Regions from separate parts of the Paenibacillus sp. 37 genome, predicted to be linked through region 2. Evidence: a T-box and tRNA genes for the amino acid it is inferred to sense, from the RefSeq annotation. Region 2 holds a T-box; the other holds one or more tRNA genes.
The links. A T-box is a leader RNA that pairs with one kind of tRNA and senses whether it is charged. The one in region 2 lies ahead of trpS (tryptophan--tRNA ligase), so its partner is inferred to be a tRNA-Trp.
Positions count from the first base shown of each region.

Region 1: it has a tRNA-Trp gene. The T-box ahead of trpS (tryptophan--tRNA ligase) is inferred to sense a tRNA for this amino acid. The anticodon was not compared.

Region 1 is NZ_CP043761.1:5,912,026-5,915,417, reverse strand. Features, by position in the region: rRNA gene F0220_RS25440 (23S ribosomal RNA) at 1-659, shown strand, start outside; tRNA gene F0220_RS25435 (tRNA-Asn) at 727-802, shown strand; tRNA gene F0220_RS25430 (tRNA-Ser) at 806-897, shown strand; tRNA gene F0220_RS25425 (tRNA-Glu) at 907-978, shown strand; tRNA gene F0220_RS25420 (tRNA-Val) at 1,047-1,122, shown strand; tRNA gene F0220_RS25415 (tRNA-Met) at 1,140-1,213, shown strand; tRNA gene F0220_RS25410 (tRNA-Asp) at 1,241-1,318, shown strand; tRNA gene F0220_RS25405 (tRNA-Phe) at 1,414-1,489, shown strand; tRNA gene F0220_RS25400 (tRNA-Thr) at 1,510-1,585, shown strand; tRNA gene F0220_RS25395 (tRNA-Tyr) at 1,595-1,680, shown strand; tRNA gene F0220_RS25390 (tRNA-Trp) at 1,687-1,760, shown strand; tRNA gene F0220_RS25385 (tRNA-His) at 1,789-1,861, shown strand; tRNA gene F0220_RS25380 (tRNA-Gln) at 1,884-1,958, shown strand; tRNA gene F0220_RS25375 (tRNA-Gly) at 1,963-2,037, shown strand; tRNA gene F0220_RS25370 (tRNA-Cys) at 2,044-2,117, shown strand; tRNA gene F0220_RS25365 (tRNA-Leu) at 2,124-2,202, shown strand; gene F0220_RS25360 (class I SAM-dependent methyltransferase) at 2,373-3,299, shown strand.
Region 2 is NZ_CP043761.1:795,730-799,121, forward strand. Features, by position in the region: gene F0220_RS03715 (GerAB/ArcD/ProY family transporter) at 1-752, opposite strand, end outside; gene trpS (tryptophan--tRNA ligase) at 822-1,814, opposite strand; T-box leader at 1,955-2,268, opposite strand; gene F0220_RS03725 (DMT family transporter) at 2,296-3,231, opposite strand; gene F0220_RS03730 (aminotransferase-like domain-containing protein) at 3,392-3,392, shown strand, end outside.

The sequences.
Region 1 (3,392 bases), 2.0 Mb from region 2:
AGGTGGGCAGTTTGACTGGGGCGGTCGCCTCCTAAAGAGTAACGGAGGCGCCCAAAGGTTCCCTCAGAATGGTTGGAAATCATTCGAAGAGTGCAAAGGCATAAGGGAGCTTGACTGCGAGACCTACAAGTCGAGCAGGGACGAAAGTCGGGCTTAGTGATCCGGTGGTACCGCATGGAAGGGCCATCGCTCAACGGATAAAAGCTACCCTGGGGATAACAGGCTTATCTCCCCCAAGAGTCCACATCGACGGGGAGGTTTGGCACCTCGATGTCGGCTCATCGCATCCTGGGGCTGAAGTAGGTCCCAAGGGTTGGGCTGTTCGCCCATTAAAGCGGTACGCGAGCTGGGTTCAGAACGTCGTGAGACAGTTCGGTCCCTATCTGTCGTGGGCGTAGGAAATTTGAGAGGAGCTGTCCTTAGTACGAGAGGACCGGGATGGACGTACCGCTGGTGTACCAGTTGTTCCGCCAGGAGCACCGCTGGGTAGCTATGTACGGACGGGATAAACGCTGAAAGCATCTAAGCGTGAAGCCCCCCTCAAGATGAGATTTCCCAGTATGTAAGACCCCTTGAAGACGACGAGGTAGATAGGCTGGGGGTGGAAGTGCAGCAATGCATGGAGCTGACCAGTACTAATCGGTCGAGGGCTTATCCAATTAGCAAGTGATAATTCGCATGTTTCGTTTCGAATCTAGTTTTCAGAGAACGATCTCTGAAGCATATTCCCTGATAGCTCAGTTGGTAGAGCACTCGACTGTTAATCGAGTTGTCACAGGTTCGAGCCCTGTTCGGGGAGCCATATGGAGAGGTGTCCGAGCTGGCCGAAGGAGCACGATTGGAAATCGTGTAGGCGTCACAAGCGTCTCGAGGGTTCGAATCCCTCTCTCTCCGCCATAATATTAAGGCCCGTTGGTCAAGGGGTTAAGACACCTCCCTTTCACGGAGGTAACAGGGGTTCGAATCCCCTACGGGTCATAATAACTTCTCAAAAAAGAAGTTGATTTTTACAACAAGATTATGGTATGATCATAAATGTGTTGTTCGGAGGCTTAGCTCAGCTGGGAGAGCATCTGCCTTACAAGCAGAGGGTCGGGGGTTCGATCCCCTCAGCCTCCACCATATAAACTTTATAACGACGCGGGGTGGAGCAGCCCGGTAGCTCGTCGGGCTCATAACCCGAAGGCCGCAGGTTCAAATCCTGCCCCCGCAATCATACTTTCCTTTGAGAAAGTGATCTGGAACCGTGGTGTAGTTGGCCTAACATGCCTGCCTGTCACGCAGGAGATCGCGGGTTCGAATCCCGTCGGTTCCGCCATTTAATCTTTACATGAGGCAAACTGTTCACTACATCTGCTGTATGGCACTGATGCCCTATATAAAGTGTAAGGAATTAAGATTAGACTTTATTATGGCTCGGTAGCTCAGTCGGTAGAGCAGAGGACTGAAAATCCTCGTGTCGGCGGTTCGATTCCGTCCCGAGCCACCATTTTTAAAACAATTTAATATGCCGGTGTAGCTCAACTGGTAGAGCAACTGACTTGTAATCAGTAGGTTGGGGGTTCAAGTCCTCTCGCCGGCACCATGTAATCCTGGAGGATTAGCGAAGTGGCCAAACGCATCAGACTGTAAATCTGCTCCCGTACGGGTTCGGTGGTTCGAATCCATCATCCTCCACCAGTTTTTAGGGGCATAGTTTAAAGGTAGAACAACGGTCTCCAAAACCGTTGGTGTGGGTTCAATTCCTGCTGCCCCTGCCAATTATCTTTTAGAAAATAACCTTTTGTGGCGATCGTGGCGAAGTGGTTAACGCACCGGTTTGTGGATCCGGCATTCGGGGGTTCAATTCCCCTCGATCGCCCCTTTGTTTTTTCATTTTTTATTGGGGATTAGCCAAGCGGTAAGGCAACGGACTTTGACTCCGTCATGCATAGGTTCAAATCCTATATCCCCAGCCATTATGCGGACGTGGCTCAGCGGTAGAGCATCGCCTTGCCAAGGCGAGGGTCGCGGGTTCGATTCCCGTCGTCCGCTCCAAAATATGGCGCCATAGCCAAGTGGTAAGGCACAGCTCTGCAAAAGCTTTATCCCCAGTTCGAATCTGGGTGGCGCCTCCAGCATATGCCGGCGTGGCGGAATGGCAGACGCGCTCGACTCAAAATCGAGTGGGAAACCGTGGAGGTTCGAGTCCTCTCGCCGGTATATTGAATAGCCCTACATGTTGCTTATGCAATGTGTAGGGCTATTTTTATTTTATATAAATTGATTTTTTGTATTGTAAGGATAGTTGGACGTTAATAAAGATTGACGTATGATTTAATTAAGTATATTGTAGATAATTGAAGTCTTCAATTATAGAGGAGTGAAGCATAGTGACTACTGGAAAAAATGTAACGGATACCGATCTGTTATTTGATCTTTCTGTATGGGAAGAGGCATGGAAGAACCGCCCGAGAATTTCAAAATATGAGAAGAAAAGCACTACCTTTAATACAGAAGAAGCATTTGAGCGGTGGGCCAGGGATTATCATGCACAGTCGTTTACCGAAGAAGGAAAGCAGCGTTCTGAACGTATTATGGGCTGGATTGAAAACCAGGGTGTGGAATTCGCAGGGTTATCCATTTTGGACATTGGAGCGGCCTCAGGCATATTTACCATTCCTTTTGCGGAAAAGGGGGCAAATGTGACAGCAGTTGAGCCTTCTGAGTTGCTTGTCTCCTTTATGAAAGAGACGATACCTCCAGCACTTGAATCCAAAATCGAAATCGTAAACGAACGATATGAGGAAATCTCTATTCAGGATAAAGGCTGGGAGAAGAAATATGACTTTGCATTTGCATCCATGTGTCCGGCGATGTCGGATTGGGAAACGATTGAGCAGGCGATCAATTGCGCCCGGAAGTATGTGTATATAAGTACTATGGCGGGACAGAAGGAACACACACTAATGGATGAACTTAAGGATGTACTGGGGGTAACTTCTTCATACAAGGCCGGTGATATGGGGTATATCCAACAGTTGCTGTATTTGAAGGGGTATTCTTATACGATGATCATTACGAGAGAAGTTAACTCATTTGAAGTACCGGTGGAAGAGATTATCGAAAAGCTGCCAGAATGGCTTAGTACGTATGAGTTACCATCGAATGAAGATTCCCTCAGATTGGCTGAGAATTACATTAGCGATACGTACAAGGATAGTACGGTGACCTTCTCACGTGGAGCAAGGTTTGGTAAAATTCTAATTCAACTTGAACAGCCAAATATGAAAACAGTTCGTACTAAGGATAAGCGATAAATCGCATACGCTTGGCAAGTGTACTGATAATAAGGAATTGAGATGGACAATGTAGTCTAACGTCTAAGATGACACTAGGAAGCATCACAACAC
Region 2 (3,392 bases):
TCAAAGGCGGGATATCTCATTTTGGCAGCCTCAAAAGGATCGAATTCCACAATCGCCCCAATGAGTGGGCCGACAGTCAGTCCTACAAGAATGAGTGCGAGCATCAGATACTGCCATACACGTATACGTTTGGTGAGATGAGGCTGGATGTACCAGATGAACAGCAGTTCAAACATGCCTGCAAGACTGTAGACCATGCCATTAAGAATAGGATGCCATCCATGTTCAAGAACGGGCAACAGACGACTGTAGTCCTTGTACTGGGTATTTACGATAGCAACATAGAAACCTAACAAGACAACTAGTGGCAGGACTAACCCTGCGGTAAAGGCCAGCGAGCGAATACCTTTATACGCAGCGTAGGCACAGAGAGACATCAGGGCAATACTGGTTACCAACACGGGCGTTTCGGTCAGATAGTTCGTTTTAGCCCAAGCCGTGGTATCATGCAGTGTGAAAAAGATTACGCTTAGAAAAAAGAGACTGTTACCAACTCGAAATAACATGCCAATGGGCTTCCCGAGACGGGAGGTTAACCAATCATGCAGGGTTTGATGCTGTAGGAAACGAGAGACATAGGCGAGCATTAGCGCAAATATCAGAAATGGTCCGGCTGATAGCAGGACGGAAATCCAAGAATCCCTTTTGGCCGCAGCCAAAAGGGCAGGAATAATCAGAACATGGCTGATCAAGCCAACGGACAACATGATCAACATCATAGCTTGTAAAAAAGAAGGCTGTGTTCGTTTCATGCTGAGGGGTCCCCTTTTCCCAATAGACTGTCCTCAGCAGTGTTAACGTGATTGGGGCGCTTCATACCGTCAGTTGAAATAACGAATACCCATGGCTTCTCTTACCTCTAACATCGTTTCCCGGGCCGCTTTCCTGGCCTCACGGGTACCCTCGATAAGAATCTCTTTCACTTGATCATCACGCTGTTCATAATAATTCCGTCGTTCGCGAAAAGGAGCAAGCAGATCATTGATGGCTTCACCTGCGATCTGTTTACAATCTTTGCATCCAATCCGCCCCTGACTGCAACTGGCATGTATTTCGTCTGCGTTCTCCTTGCGGAAAAGCTGATGATAGGCAAAAACAGGGCAGATATCCGGGTGTCCTGGATCAGAACGATGGATGCGGGCAGGATCAGTCTTGGCCTTGATCAATTTGGCTTTTACATCTTCAGGACTTGCATTTAATGAGATCGCATTGCCCATGCTTTTGCTCATCTTACCAACGCCATCCAGTCCCCCAAGCCGCTCTCCGGTCAAAATGCGGGGTTCGGGGAGAATGGGAGCGTATAACTCGTTGAACCGGCGAACCAATTTTCGTGCTGTCTCAATGTGAGGAATCTGATCTTCCCCTGCCGGAACAAGGGTGGCTTTACAGAATGCAATATCAGCAGCCTGACTGACCGGATATCCGAGAAATCCGTAGTACAGGTCGGTATATCCGCGATCACGTGCTTCGCTCTTGATGGTCGGATTATGCCGGAGTGTATTGACGGTAACAAACATGGAGAAGATCACAGTCAATTCCGCAATTTCCGGAATCATGGATTGAATGAACAGGGTAGCTTTGTTCGGATCAATGCCTACGGCGAGGTAATCAAGCGTGACTTGATGAACACTATCTGCAATCAGGCCAGGTTGATCATAGTGGGTGGTGAGTGCCTGAACATCTGCCAGTAAAATATAGGTTTTGTACTCTTCCTGCAATTGCACCCGACTGCGCAGGCTGCCTACGTAATGGCCGAGATGAAGTTGTCCGGTAGTCCGATCTCCTGTCAAAATAATATCCTTGTTTTTGTTCATGGTTTATTCTCCTTTGGTTTTGTGATTTTTCAACGTTGAGCTGTCGCCACCAGCCGTCTTCCACGACCATCACCTCCTTTCAGCCTGCAAAAAAATCAAAAAAGCTTCGTCTTTTATCCCATTCCCCGGTTGGGAACAGAATAAAGGACGAAGCTTGTGCCTCGCGGTCCCACCTTCATTGGCCGCTCTGTTGCGGCCCACTTGAGGGATACGGATGAGGTATCTACCGGGAGCTCTTTTATGAGCTTCCATGCCTATCGATATCCTGTCCATGGATAACGGCTGGACATGCCGCCTCGCCTACTGAAAGTGTGTATTCCTAGGAAAGGATACAGACTTTGTTCAACTTGGAACTCCGAAGCCCATTTCCACATATCCGATGCACCGACTCCCACCAGCCGCCGGCTCTCTGTAGCATCCTGACATATGTACTTCTCTTCATCATCGCGGATAACAAATGTTTACAATTTCCAGAATTATATCACGCTTTGATTCCACTGACCAGCCTATGTTTGCGACCGCTCATATTGGTGCCAAGCACACCAGCGATAATCAACAATGCACCAATATAGTGGTAGCTACCCACTGGTTCATGCAGAATCCATGCCCCTCCTACAATAGAGATGAGCGTGGACAGATTGCTGAATACACTCATTTGGGAAGCCTCCAGATGGGTCAGGGCATAGCTCGCAAGCAGGGTGGAGATCATGGTGGAGAGGATCGCCAGATAAGCGAGTGCACCCAGATAGGATGCATCTCCCAGTGGTTTGATGTAATCCATCATGGAGCCGCTGGACGCATGGCGGATCAGGGAAGCTGCGTTAAATACAATACAGCCAACCATCAGTGTGACCCAGGTTAATTCCATTGGTTTATACTTCTGGGTTAATGGTCTTGCAAGCACGCCATACCCTGCAAAACAGACCGTGGAGAGTAGCAATAATGCAATACCCTTCAGGTTACCTATAGACATGCCACTTCCTTGCATTATGAAAATAAAGACCACTCCAGCGACAGACAGTAGCAGGAACAGCTTCTGCATCGTGGATGTGCGTTCTTTCAGGAAGACTGAAGCGAGAACGAGTGTGAATACAGGGGCCATGGCCTGAATAATACCCGCTTCCGATGAGTTGGAAGAGACAAGTCCAAAGGCTTGAAAGGCAAAAAATAAGACGGGAGATAACAGCCCCAGTGGAATGATTCGCCACAGATCACGAAGGCTCAGTCGGATCTTGATCCAACCCAAAATGACAGGAATGCTGACAACGATCAGCGACAGAGCGAATCGATGGGCAAGCACATCAATGGGATGTGCAACAGTGACGGTCATTTTAACAAATAGAAAAGATAGACCTATAATAGCCGCGTATAGTATAGCTGCGATATAAGCGTATCCCCGAGTGTGTGTTGTGTTCATGAATGCTCCTCCAATACAGTAGTCATAGCTCTTTATTTTTCAATATCCTGAATAATGTCAGGTTCGAAGGCATGTGCTGGCCTTATTCAATATACTGCCAGGTGCATCGTGCTACAATAGATAAAAGGATGAACTGTAACGGTACAATTGTGGGAGAGGGA